Regions from separate parts of the Bacillus paranthracis genome, predicted to be linked through region 3. Evidence: riboswitches for the same ligand, from Rfam matches in the RefSeq annotation. Region 3 holds a riboswitch; each other region holds the start of a gene.
What was found. A riboswitch is a leader RNA that binds a small molecule or an ion and turns the genes downstream of it on or off. The one in region 3 is predicted to bind S-adenosylmethionine.
Positions count from the first base shown of each region.

Region 1: linked by a shared signal. The riboswitch ahead of NLJ82_RS20690 (bifunctional homocysteine S-methyltransferase/methylenetetrahydrofolate reductase) and the one ahead of NLJ82_RS01825 (methionine ABC transporter ATP-binding protein) in region 3 are both predicted to bind S-adenosylmethionine.
Region 2: linked by a shared signal. The riboswitch ahead of NLJ82_RS01045 (MetQ/NlpA family ABC transporter substrate-binding protein) and the one ahead of NLJ82_RS01825 (methionine ABC transporter ATP-binding protein) in region 3 are both predicted to bind S-adenosylmethionine.

Region 1 is NZ_CP101135.1:3,996,807-4,001,087, forward strand. Features, by position in the region: gene metH (methionine synthase) at 1-75, opposite strand, end outside; gene NLJ82_RS20690 (bifunctional homocysteine S-methyltransferase/methylenetetrahydrofolate reductase) at 75-1,907, opposite strand; SAM riboswitch class I at 1,979-2,088, opposite strand; SAM riboswitch class I at 2,292-2,401, shown strand; gene metI (cystathionine gamma-synthase/O-acetylhomoserine thiolyase) at 2,495-3,607, shown strand; gene metC (cystathionine beta-lyase) at 3,604-4,281, shown strand, end outside.
Region 2 is NZ_CP101135.1:179,899-184,179, reverse strand. Features, by position in the region: gene NLJ82_RS01055 (DUF6612 family protein) at 1-413, opposite strand, end outside; gene NLJ82_RS01050 (NAD(P)-dependent alcohol dehydrogenase) at 560-1,468, shown strand; SAM riboswitch class I at 1,550-1,664, shown strand; gene NLJ82_RS01045 (MetQ/NlpA family ABC transporter substrate-binding protein) at 1,751-2,563, shown strand; gene NLJ82_RS01040 (methionine ABC transporter ATP-binding protein) at 2,576-3,616, shown strand; gene NLJ82_RS01035 (methionine ABC transporter permease) at 3,591-4,259, shown strand.
Region 3 is NZ_CP101135.1:337,502-341,782, reverse strand. Features, by position in the region: gene NLJ82_RS01835 (MetQ/NlpA family ABC transporter substrate-binding protein) at 1-412, opposite strand, end outside; gene NLJ82_RS01830 (methionine ABC transporter permease) at 434-1,099, opposite strand; gene NLJ82_RS01825 (methionine ABC transporter ATP-binding protein) at 1,089-2,108, opposite strand; SAM riboswitch class I at 2,232-2,338, opposite strand; gene NLJ82_RS01820 (cysteine hydrolase family protein) at 2,581-3,144, shown strand; gene NLJ82_RS01815 (hypothetical protein) at 3,376-3,525, opposite strand; gene pruA (L-glutamate gamma-semialdehyde dehydrogenase) at 3,712-4,281, opposite strand, start outside.

The DNA.
Region 1 (4,281 bases), 1.6 Mb from region 3:
TTGCTGGATCATCGTTCCCATTGCACCATCTAATAGTAAGATGTTATTTTGTAATTTTTCTTCTATACATTTCATCAATTAATACCTTCTTTCACTTCTTGCTTTTCTCTCACATATTTAACAAGATGTTCTGTAATTTCATATTTTAAAAATGGTGTAATAAGATAAATGCCGTTAAAGTATTTCATCGCCGCATCGATTAATTCTTGAGAAATACGAATCCCTTCCTCAATTGCTGCCTCTTTCGTTTCATGTCCATCCATTCTCTCTCTTACTGCTTCAGGTAAAGTAATACCTGGCACCTCAAAATGAAGAAAATCTGCATTCCGTTTACTTATTAATGGCATAATCCCAATAAAAATAGGTTGTTCTAAATGCTTTGTCGCTTCATACACTTCTTCAATTAACGCGATATCATAGATTGGCTGCGTTAAGAAATATTCTGCTCCAGCATCTATTTTCCGTTCCATTCGCTTAACCGCTGCTTTTAAATGTCTTACATGCGGGTTAAATGCACCGCCCACAGAAAACCTTGTTGCCGGTCCAATGGATTTCCCTAAAACGGAACGCCCATCGTTCATTTCTTTAATCATTTTAATGAGCTCGATAGAGGACAAATCATATACAGAAGTGGCACCTGGAAAATCACCAACGCGCGCTGGATCTCCAGTTAAAGCTAACACTTCTTCCATGCCTAACGCTGATAATCCTAGTAAATGAGATTGTAGTCCGATGACGTTATGGTCTCTACATGTTAAGTGCGTCAATACCGGAATATCATGCTTCGTTAATAATGCTCCCATTGCCATATTCGAGATACGGGGCGATGCTAATGAATTATCTGCTAGAGTAATAGCATCTGCTCCAGCTCTTTTCAATGCTCTTGCGCCTTCAAAAAACCGCTGCGTATCTAACGTTTTTGGTGGATCTAATTCCACTACTACGGTCGTTTGTTTTTTTGCTTTCTCTGCTAAAGTGACATGAGCTTTTGAACGTTTCTCATGTGTATGAACTACTTTCGGTCTTTGAACCGTATCCTTTTCTATTACAGGCGTAACATTTAGAGTAGCACGTTTCATACTTTCAATATGCTCTGGAGTCGTGCCACAACAACCGCCCAATAACCGAATACCTTGCTCAATAAATTTCGGTGTCATCGCTTCAAAATAAGCTGGACTTCCCTCATATACGTATCGTCCCTCTACATAATTTGGGAGACCTGCATTTGGATATGCTGACAAGTAACCATTTTTCGGAATCGATATCATTTTAAAAGCTTCCGTCATATGAAGTGGCCCTAGTTGGCAGTTCAATCCAACAACATTTGCACCGTAATCTAAAAGTTGTTTTAATATTTCATTTACATCATTTCCATTTTGAGTCGTACCCGCCTCATGTAACGCCAATTGCGCTACAATTGGAATATTTGTTTCTTTTCGTAACACCTGGACAGCATGAAGTAATTCAAACTCATCATAAAAAGTCTCTAATAGCAGTCCATCAACCTGTTCTTCTAATAATGCACTTGCCTGTTCCAGTAACATAAATTCTCGCTCCATATCAGTTGTCGTAACCGCCCCGATATGTTTCATACCACCAATTGTGCCTAAAATTGCATTTCTGTCTGTAACAGATGCTTTCGCCAATTTTACTGCCGCTCTATTAATTTCAGTAACTTGATTTTCTAATCCATACATACGTAATTTCGCTTCATTTGCTCCGTACGTATTTGTTTGAATCACATCTGCCCCAGCCGCTACATATTGCTTATGAATCGATATAATTAAATCTGGATCAGATATATTCAATTCTTCAAAACTACTTTGCAAACCATGTGAATGTAATAACGTCCCAACCGCACCATCACCTATTACAATTCCTTTTGATAATAAATCTAGTAATTTCACAAATCTCCCTCATTTCTATCAATATAAAAACCCCCCTCTTCACTTTGAAGAGGGGGACATAATCGATCCTCCTCTTATTATGCAAAACATTCGTTTTGCAGGTATTAGCACCGTTTCAAACATTTCGTTTGAAGGTTGCCGGGTTTCACAGGGCCTTTCCCTCCACCGCTCTCAATAAGAGTTTGTCTTTATTATTTTATTTATGTAGCTAAAAGGAAATGCGTTCCCCTTTTAACAATGTTTGTTAATTTTTTTATAAATTTAGCACGCACAAATACAAAAGTCAATGACACTTGCGGAAAAATAAAAATTATTTAAAATAAAGTTGCAATTCAATTATCTTTTGTTGTAAAGTTAAAAACATAATAAAATTTCATACGAACATTCTTATCTAGAGAGGTAGAGGGACTGGCCCTATGACGCCTCAGCAACCATTAACATTTGTTAATAAGGTGCTAATTCCAGCAAATTGTGAAAGATTTGACAGATGAGAAGAAGACTCTATTCAAACCGAAAGCCTTCTTCTTAGAAGGCTTTTTTATTTTATATTCAACTAATGGTTCAATTTAAAAAGGAGGAATTTTCACATGTCAACTATCGAAACAAAATTAGCGCAAATCGGAAACCGGAGTGAAACTACAACAGGAACTGTTAATCCACCTGTTTATTTTTCAACTGCTTATCGTCACGAAGGAATCGGTAAATCTACTGGATTTGATTATTCACGAACTGGAAATCCAACGCGCGGCCTATTAGAACAGGCAATCGCAGACTTAGAGTGCGGCGAACAAGGTTATGCCTGTAGTTCAGGGATGGCAGCCGTTCTTCTTGTCCTTTCCCTATTCCGCTCTGGAGACGAACTTATTGTTTCTGAAGATTTATACGGTGGCACTTATCGATTATTTTCTGAGCACGAAAAAAAGTGGAACGTTCGATGTAGATACGTAAATACACAATCTATTAAACAAATTGAGCAAGCCATCACAACGAAAACGAAGGCTATTTTCATAGAAACTCCAACTAATCCATTAATGCAAGTTACCGATATTGCCGCTGTTGCAACTGTAGCGAAAAGACACGGACTACTTCTTATTGTAGACAACACATTCTACACACCTTATATACAGCAGCCATTAACAGAAGGTGCCGATATCGTACTTCATAGTGCAACGAAATATTTAGGTGGTCATAACGATGTACTAAGCGGACTTGTCGTTGCAAAAGGAAAGGAACTTTGTGAGGAAATCGCTCATTATCATAATGCCTCTGGTGCGGTCTTAAGTCCATTTGACTCATGGCTATTAATCCGTGGTATGAAAACGTTAGCGCTTCGCATGAGACAACATGAAGAAAATGCAAAAGCAGTTGTTGCTTATTTAAATAATGAGGATGGGGTAACAGATGTATTTTATCCTGGAAGAGGCGGCATGATCTCGTTTCGTCTGAAAGATGAAACATGGATTAATCCATTCTTACAATCTTTATCCTTAATTACATTTGCCGAAAGTCTCGGTGGTGTTGAAAGTTTAATGACATATCCAGCAACACAAACACACGCTGATATTCCTGAAGAAATTAGAACAGCAAACGGTGTATGTAATCGTCTTCTTCGATTTTCCGTTGGTATTGAAAATAGTAACGATTTAATTCAAGACTTACAGCAAGCCATTAAACTTGTAAAAGAAGGTGTAAGAATATGAGTTATTCTATAGATACACTCTTACTGCACAACCAATATAAACATGACTCGCAAACAGGAGCTGTTAACGTTCCCATCTATAACACATCAACATTTCACCAATTTGATGTAGATACGTTCGGGAAATATGACTATAGCAGGTCAGGCAATCCAACTCGTGAAGCTCTTGAAGACATCATTGCTTTATTAGAAGGCGGAACAAAAGGATTTGCCTTCGCATCAGGAATTGCAGCGATTTCTACTGCATTCCTCCTCCTTTCACAAGGTGATCACGTACTCATTTCAGAAGACGTATACGGAGGAACTTATCGAATGATAACTGAAGTTCTCTCCCGTTACGGTGTTTCACATACATTTGTTGATATGACCAATTTAGAAGAAATAAAGCAAAACATTAAGCCAAATACAAAACTCTTTTATGTAGAAACACCTTCCAATCCACTTTTAAAAGTGACAGATATTCGTGCTGTTTCTAAACTTGCAAAATCTATTGGCGCCCTTACTTTTGTTGATAATACATTTTTGACACCACTATTCCAGAAACCACTTGACCTTGGCGCTGATGTCGTTCTTCATAGTGCCACAAAATTCATTGCCGGTCATAGTGATGTTACTGCCGGATTAGCAGTTGTAAAAGATACCGATCTCGCTCAAAAACTTGGCTTTTTACAAAAT
Region 2 (4,281 bases), 160 kb from region 3:
TTCATTCCACCAGCGTTTAATTGCTCCTCTGGTACGGTTATAACTTCTCCTGTATTAGGGTTTTTTACCTCACCAGCAACTTTACCATCCACAGTATACACTACAACATCTGTACCGGAAATATTCATTTCAGAACGAGAATTCTTTGTCTTTGGCTCTAATTGCATCTTAGCCTTTAATATATCCATCTCTGTTCCCTCAGCTTTTACCCCTACACCATATGTCATCGTTACATGTTCTTCATTTTTAAAAGCTTCATTCGTTTTCTTGAAAACATCTTTCGCCGTTAATTCCTTTTCTTTTTGAACGGATTCTTTTTTCGGCTCATCCGTCTTTGCTGTTTTCTCATTACTACATCCTACCCCTAGACTGATTGCAAGCACTAAACTTGAAATAAAAATAATTTTTTTCATAATTCCGCCCCCCTTTCCCAAAATAATATCATCTCTTTTCCTATGAAATCTATATAAATTTCAATCTATATTCGCTATATAGCGACATGTTTAATGAAGAGTTTAAATATGATGTAAATAACGACAACTCATTTCAGGAGGTCATTATGAAGGCGATCATTTGCACACAGTATGGACCACCTAACGTTCTTCAGCTTCAAAATATAGAGAAACCTATACCTAAAAAGAACGAAGTATTAGTCAAGATTCACGCAACGAGTGTAACGACTGGAGATTGTAGAATACGTGGGTTTAATAGCCCTCTCTTATTTTGGATTCCTATGCGAATCATATTAGGTTTTAGAAAACCGAGAAAGCCTATACTCGGTGTAGAGTTATCCGGCGAAATCGAAGAAATAGGAACAGATGTAACTCAATTTAAAAAAGGAGATCAAATTTTTGCATTAACAGAGCTTAATGTCGGTGGTTATGCAGAATATACATGTGTACATGAAAGTGGATTAGTAGCATTAAAACCTACCAATGTAACGTATGAGGAAGCAGCAGTTATTCCCTTTGGCGCAACTTCGGCACTACACTTCCTAAGAAAGGCCCGTATAAAAAGGGGGCAACAAGTACTAATATATGGCGCATCTGGATCAGTAGGAACAGCTGCCGTACAACTTGCTAAATATTTCGGCGCAACCGTTACAGCTGTTTGTAGTCATTCAAATTTTGAACTCGTGCAATCTTTAGGGGCCGACAAAGTAATCGATTATACGAAAGAAGATTTTACTAAGCAGGGGGAATACTATGATGTTATATTTGATGCAGTTGGAAAATATAAAAAATCCCTTTGTAAACAAGTATTAACACCTAATGGAATATATGTATCTGTTAATGGAATGATGGCAAAGGTAAGTAAAGAAGATATGTTTCTACTAAAAAAACTAACTGAAACAGAAAATTTAAAGCCTGTTATTGATAGAACTTACCGATTAGAAGAAATTGCTGAAGCTCATATATATGTAGAAAAAGGGCATAAAAAGGGGAACGTTTCGATTACCTTAAAATAAAATATATTCAGAAAATAACATTGACAATTCTTTTTGTAAGATTTACTATTAATACCATATTAAAAAAACTACATACACATACTCTTATCAAGAGTGGCGGAGGGACTGGCCCGATGATGCCCGGCAACCGAGCTTATAACGTATAAGCTAAGGTGCTAATTCCTGCAAAACGAGTTCTCGTTTTGGAAGATAAGAGAGGAATCTATTTTGTCTATTCGGCACCTCTCTTATTTTTGAGAGGTGCTTTTTATTTTGGAACGTATATTTAAGGGGGAATTATAGATGAAGAAAGTATTATTAAGCATTGTAAGTGGGGCTGTATTATTATTAAGCGCATGTAGCGGGAGTTCAGATAAAGAAGTAAAAGCGTTAGATGAGAAAAAGATTACTGTCGGTGTAACAGGAGGGCCACATGAACAAATTTTTGAAAAGGTAAAAGAAGTAGCAGCGAAAGACGGTCTCGAAATTGATATAAAAGTATTTAATGATTATGTAGCACCGAACGTATCCCTCGATGAAAAAAGCCTTGATGTAAATAGCTATCAAACAAAATCATATTTAGACGTATTTAAAGCTGAACGTAATATGAAATTAACTGAAGTATTTTCAACAGTAACATTCCCTATGGGCGTATATTCAAAAAGCTTAAAGGATGTAAAAGAATTAAAAGAGGGCGATGCAATTGCTGTACCAAATGATCCAACGAATGAACTTCGAGCTTTAAAACTATTTGAAAAAGCAGGGGTTTTAAAAGTGGATCCAAAAGCGACAGAAAAAGCGACTGCAAAAGATGTAATTGAAAATCCAAAAAATTTAAAGATCGTTGAATTAGAGGCATCTCAATTACCAACACAACTAAGTGAAGTGAAAGCAGCTGCCATTAATACAAACTTTGCATTAGGTGCAAAATTAAGCCCTGCGAAAGATTCTATCTTCCGCGAAGGAAAAGATTCACCATATGTAAACTGGGTCGTTGTTCGTACTGAAAATAAAGATGATGCTGTTGTAAATAAATTAAAGAAAGCTTATCAATCTAAAGAAGTAAAAGAATTTATCGATAAAAAATTTGATGGTTCTGTTTTACCGTCTTGGTAGGAGCTGACAATAATGATTGAATTAAAAAATGTATCCAAAGTATTTACAACAAAAAAGGGGAATGTGGAAGCTCTTAAGTCTACTTCCCTCCAAGTAAAAAAGGGCGAAGTATTTGGAATCATTGGATATAGCGGCGCTGGCAAAAGTACATTAATTCGCTGTGTAAATTTATTAGAAAAACCAACAACAGGAAATATTATTGTAAACGAGCAAGATTTAACAACACTGTCTACAAAAGAACTAGCAAAAGCGAGACAAAAAATCGGGATGATTTTTCAAGGGTTCAATTTACTTAAAACCGTTACCGTCTATGAAAATATCGCACTACCTTTACGCCTTGCTGGCATTCCAAAAGTAGAAATTGAAAAAAGGGTAGAAAAGTATTTACGTATTGTCGATCTCTTTAATCGAAAAGACGCCTATCCAAGTGAACTTTCTGGTGGCCAGAAACAACGTGTAGCCATCGCGCGTGCACTATCACATGAACCGGAAGTGTTATTAAGTGATGAAGCAACGAGCGCTTTAGATCCAGAAACAACTGATTCTATTCTTGACCTATTATTAAAGATTAATGAGGAAATCGGGATTACAATTTTATTAATTACACATGAAATGAATGTCATCCAGCGTATATGCGACCGAGTTGCTGTTATGGAACATGGAGCAGTAGTTGAAAGCGGAACTGTGAAAGATATTTTTACAAACCCACAACATGTAACAACGAAGAAATTTGTAAATAGCGCATTTGCAGCGAAAATTCCAGAAGAGGTACAAAAAGAACTTCAAACTACTGGTGAAATTGTAACTCTTTCTTTTATAGGAAATTCTTCAGGAGAACCAGCATTAGCTGTCGCTACAAAACGATTCCAAGTATATCCGAATATTTTATCCGGTAATATTACTCAATTAAAACATGAAGCATACGGGAAACTTATCATCCATATGCAAGGGGAACAAAATGAAATCAACCGTGCTTTATCATTTTTACAAGAACAGGGAATCATCGTAGAAGGAGGTAGAACAGACCATGGAAAACAAGTCCTTTTTGGATGAATGGGGTAAAGTTATATGGGAGGCGACCATACAAACTTTTCAAATGACATCTATTTCATTACTCATCTCGATCCTTATTGCACTGCCACTTGGTGTCACACTTGTTTTAACGAGACCTGGTGGACAGCGAGAAAACAAAATCATTTATCCAATTCTTAATACAATTATTAATATCATTCGCTCTCTTCCATTTATCATCCTATTATTCTTCATTCTACCTTTTACAAAATTTCTAATGGGAACATCCATTGGTGTACAAGGTGTTATCGTACCGCTTGTCGTCTTCACTGCTCCCTATATCGCAAGATTGATGGAGACCGCATTATTAGAAGTCGATCGTGGTGTGATTGAAGCTTACCAAGCGATGGGCGTTTCTACTATAAAAATTATTTGGCACGTCATGGTGAAAGAAGCTCGTCCCTCCCTTGTACTTGGATTAACAATTGCAACGATTGGCTTAATCGGCGCAACAGCAATGGCTGGTCTTGTAGGCGCTGGTGGGCTAGGGGATTTAGCATATCGATTCGGACATTTACGCTATGAACCTGAAGTAATGTATGCAACTGTCTTTATTTTAATTATCCTCGTTCAAGGATTACAGTCTTTAGGGAATGGTATTGCGCGAAGATTGAAGAAAGATTAAAAAAGAAGGTATCTCACCAGGG
Region 3 (4,281 bases):
GGTTCGTTGGATCATTTGGAATCGCAATTTCTGAACCATCTGGAATTTCATTTGCTTTCTTATGTTTTTCAGAGTATAAACCCATTGGTGCAATTTGCGTTGTACCAACAGCTGTAATATCTAGCTTATGCTCCTTTTTAAATTGCTCTAAGAATGCAATATGCTGGAATGAATTTAATTCAATATCTCCATCAGCTAACGCTTTATTTGGCGTTGTGTAATCAGAGAACTCAACCAGTTTAACTTTAATTCCTTCTTTTTCAGCTTTTTCCTTTACAATTTCCCAAGCGTTTCCATCCGTTCCAGTTACACCAATGCGAACTGTTTTCTCTTTTGTTCCTGCATCCGAGCAGCCACTTAACGCCGAAATTCCTACAATTGCTGATAATGCAAATGCTAAAATTTTCTTCATTTCCTTTTCCCCACTTCCTTTTTATGATCTGCGTAAAAAGACTTTCGCAAAGTAGTTTCCTAAGTTTTGAGCTAACTGTACAAGAATGATAAGTAAAACGACCGTTACGAACATAACTGATGTATCAAAACGTTGATAACCATATGTCATTGCTAAATCACCAAGACCGCCGCCACCGACAAGCCCCGCAACCGCAGAAAATTCAATTAAACCAACTGTCATAAATGTAACACCTAAAATTAATGGCGCTAACGCTTCTGGTACAAGGATTTCAAAAACAATTCTAATTGGTGAAGCACCCATCGCTTGCGCTGCTTCGATTACCCCTTTCGGAACAGAAACAAGATTTGTTTCAACCATTCTAGCAATACCGATTGATGCAACTAACGTCATTGGGAAAATTGCTGCCGCCGTTCCAATTGTCGTTCCGATAACACTTCTTGTTAGCGGGCTTAAAGCTACTAAGAATATGATGAATGGAATTGGACGAATTGTATTAATGATAATATTAAGAATAGAAAAGACCCATTTATTTTCTAAAAAGTTTCCTTTTCTCGTTACATATAAAAGTAAACCTAGAGGTATACCAAGAATTGTAGCGAATATAAGGGTTACAATTACCATTAAGAGGGTATCCCCCGTCGCATCTAATATGCGCGGCCAAAATATACTCCAATCAACTCGCATGAGCTTCTACCTCCTTCAGCTGCACTTGCAGTCTTAGATGTTGTAATGCTTTTTGAATTTCCCTCTGTTCACCTTGCAATTCTACAAGAAGATTTCCAAATAACACATTTTGAAGTTCAATAATATTTCCGTACAGTACATTTACATCGACATTATAGTTTTTTGCGATATATGATAGTACTGGCTGTCCTGTCTCCTCACCAGTAAATGTTAGACGATAAATCTGACCACCATTTTGAATTTTTGCTAAAACACTTTCCGGTAAATGATCATTAATAACAGAACGTACAAAGTTTTGAGTCGTCTTTGTTTTTGGTTGTGTGAAAACATCAAACAGTTTTCCTTCTTCAATAACTTTTCCTTTCTCCATTACAGCTACACGGTGACAAATTTCTTTCACAACATGCATTTCATGTGTAATAAGAAGAATTGTTAAATTATATTCTCGATTTACTTTCTTTAATAAGTTTAGAATTTCTGTCGTTGTTTCTGGATCTAAAGCTGATGTTGCCTCATCACATATAAGAATATCTGGTGATGTTGCAAGTGCTCTAGCAATACCAACACGTTGCTTTTGTCCGCCTGATAGCTGCTCTGGATAATTGTTTGCTTTATCTTCTAACCCTACAAACTTCAGCAATTCATTTACTCTTTCTTTTATCTCATTCTTTGGTACTTTCGCTAACTTTAATGGATAAGCAATATTCCCAAACACTGTTCTTGAATTAAATAAATTAAAGCTTTGAAAAATCATCCCGATTCTTTGTCTTAGCTTCCGTAATTCTTTCGTCGACAATGATGTAATATCTTTATCATCTATTGAAATCGTTCCTGCCGTTGGTCTCTCTAACATGTTTACTAGGCGTAATAATGTACTCTTTCCAGCGCCACTAAAACCGATAATGCCAAAAATTTCGCCTTTCTCAACTGATAACGTTACATCCTCCACCGCATGAACAGATTGCCCACCTGATTCATATACTTTACTTACATTATTAAAAGAAATCATTTTTCCCCCTCCTATATGCTGTAAAAACTTGAAGCAGAGCTCTCGAGGTAAAATAAAAAGTGCTCTCCTTCTTATCAACCATAAAGATAAGAAGGAGAGCACTTATATGTACTCGTTCACATCTTCTCATCTTCCAAGCCTTTCATAGACTTGCTGGAGTTAGCACGGTATTAAAAAAACCCGTTGCTGAGGTATCGTAGGGCCAGTCCCTCCACCTCTCTGGATAAGAATGTATCGATTTAATTGTCGTTTAATTAATTCTCATTATAGAACTCAGAATAATAAGAGTCAATACATTTTTTAGAAAAATATTAATTATTTCTTTATTAAAATTTTCAGATGAAAAATTCAAGAAAAAATAGTAATATTTAAAGTTATGTAAAATTCTCCTCTTGCATATTTTTTAAAAGGATAATCTTCTCTACTAATTGAATACCATTATTTGAATATGAAATCGGAGGAAGATAAATATATGAAAACAGCTCTTTTACTCATTGATATTCAAAATGATTATTTTCCACACGGCAAAATGGAATTACGTAATCCAGTCGAAGCAAGCGCATATGCCCGTCGGCTACTACAGCTCTTTAGAAAGAAAAACGAACCTATTTTTCATATCCAACATGTAGCAATAAAAGAGGACGCTACTTTTTTCCTACCCAATACAGAAGGTGTACATATTCATGAAAGCGTGCGCCCACTTAAAGAAGAAACCGTTATACTCAAACATTATCCAAATAGTTTTCGCGAAACCGATCTTCTAGAGCAATTACAACGTTTAAATATTGAGCACCTCGTCATATGCGGGATGATGACTCATATGTGTATTGATGCTACCGTAAGGGCTGCCTTTGATTTCGGCTTGCAATGTACTGTTATACATGATGCTTGTGCGACAAAAGATCTTTCTTTTAAGAATGCTACGATACCCGCTGTTTATATTCATAATACAATTTTAGCTAGTTTAAATGGCGTATATGCAAATGTAATGAGTACAGAGGAGTTTTTAGCTACAAAAAAACACTCTCTTCAGTGAGCAAAACCGAAAAGAGTGTTTCTTGTCAAACCATAGATTTTCTTTCAAATTGTATTATACAGGAAATCCTTAAAATGAATACAAAAAAATGTGACTAATAAGTCAACTTTTCTCGTTGTTTTATTTCTATTTACATGTTTATCCCGGTATTAATAGGGTTTAGCTAGTTCCACTTACCAAGTAGTAATATATGGTAAGTGTTTTTTGATTCAAATTAACTAGTTTCTCCTATTATTTATCTGTTTGTTTTTGTTTCTTTTTCAAATACTCCGCACGCAATTTTTCAATTTGCTGCTTTTTATCAAATTTGACAGGCGTCTGTTTTTCATGAAACTTTGCGACAGCTACCTGGCCTTTGTAATCCAATTGATATTTTCCCACTTTGTTCACCTACTTTTCTTATCTTTAAAGAGAATCTATTCAGCAAATATAAATATACCTCATTTTGCTGAAGTAAACCTTATTACTTTATTAGTTTTTCTACTGATTACTATGTTAATCCACATATAAAAATTTTTTCAAAAAAAAGAGATCTTCGCAGACTGCGAAGATCTCTTCTACTATTTCTTATAAAGTTTCAGAAGTAGTTTTTGCTTGCATGTGAAGCGCTAAGTAGTCAGGACCACCAGCTTTAGAGTCTGTACCAGACATGTTAAAGCCACCGAATGGTTGGTATCCTACGATTGCACCAGTACATCCACGGTTGAAGTATAAGTTACCTACGTGGAAGTCTTCACGTGCTTTTTCAATATGATCACGGTTGTTAGAGATAACTGCTCCTGTTAAACCGTATTCTGTATTGTTTGCAATTGCAAGTGCATGGTCAAAGTCTTTTGCTTTACAGAATGCTACTACTGGTCCGAAGATTTCTTCTTTCATTAAGCGAGCATCTTCTGCAACGTCAGCAACGATTGTTGGTTGGATGAACCAGCCTTTAGAATCGTCTCCTTCGCCACCTGCTAAAATTCTACCTTCTTCTTTACCAATTGCAACATAGCTCATTACTTTATCAAATGCAGCTTGGTCATTAACAGGACCCATGTTTGTACCTAATACAGCTGGGTTAGCAACTGTTAATTCTTTCGTTAATTCAACAGCACGATTTAATACGTGATCGTATACATCTTCGTGGATTAC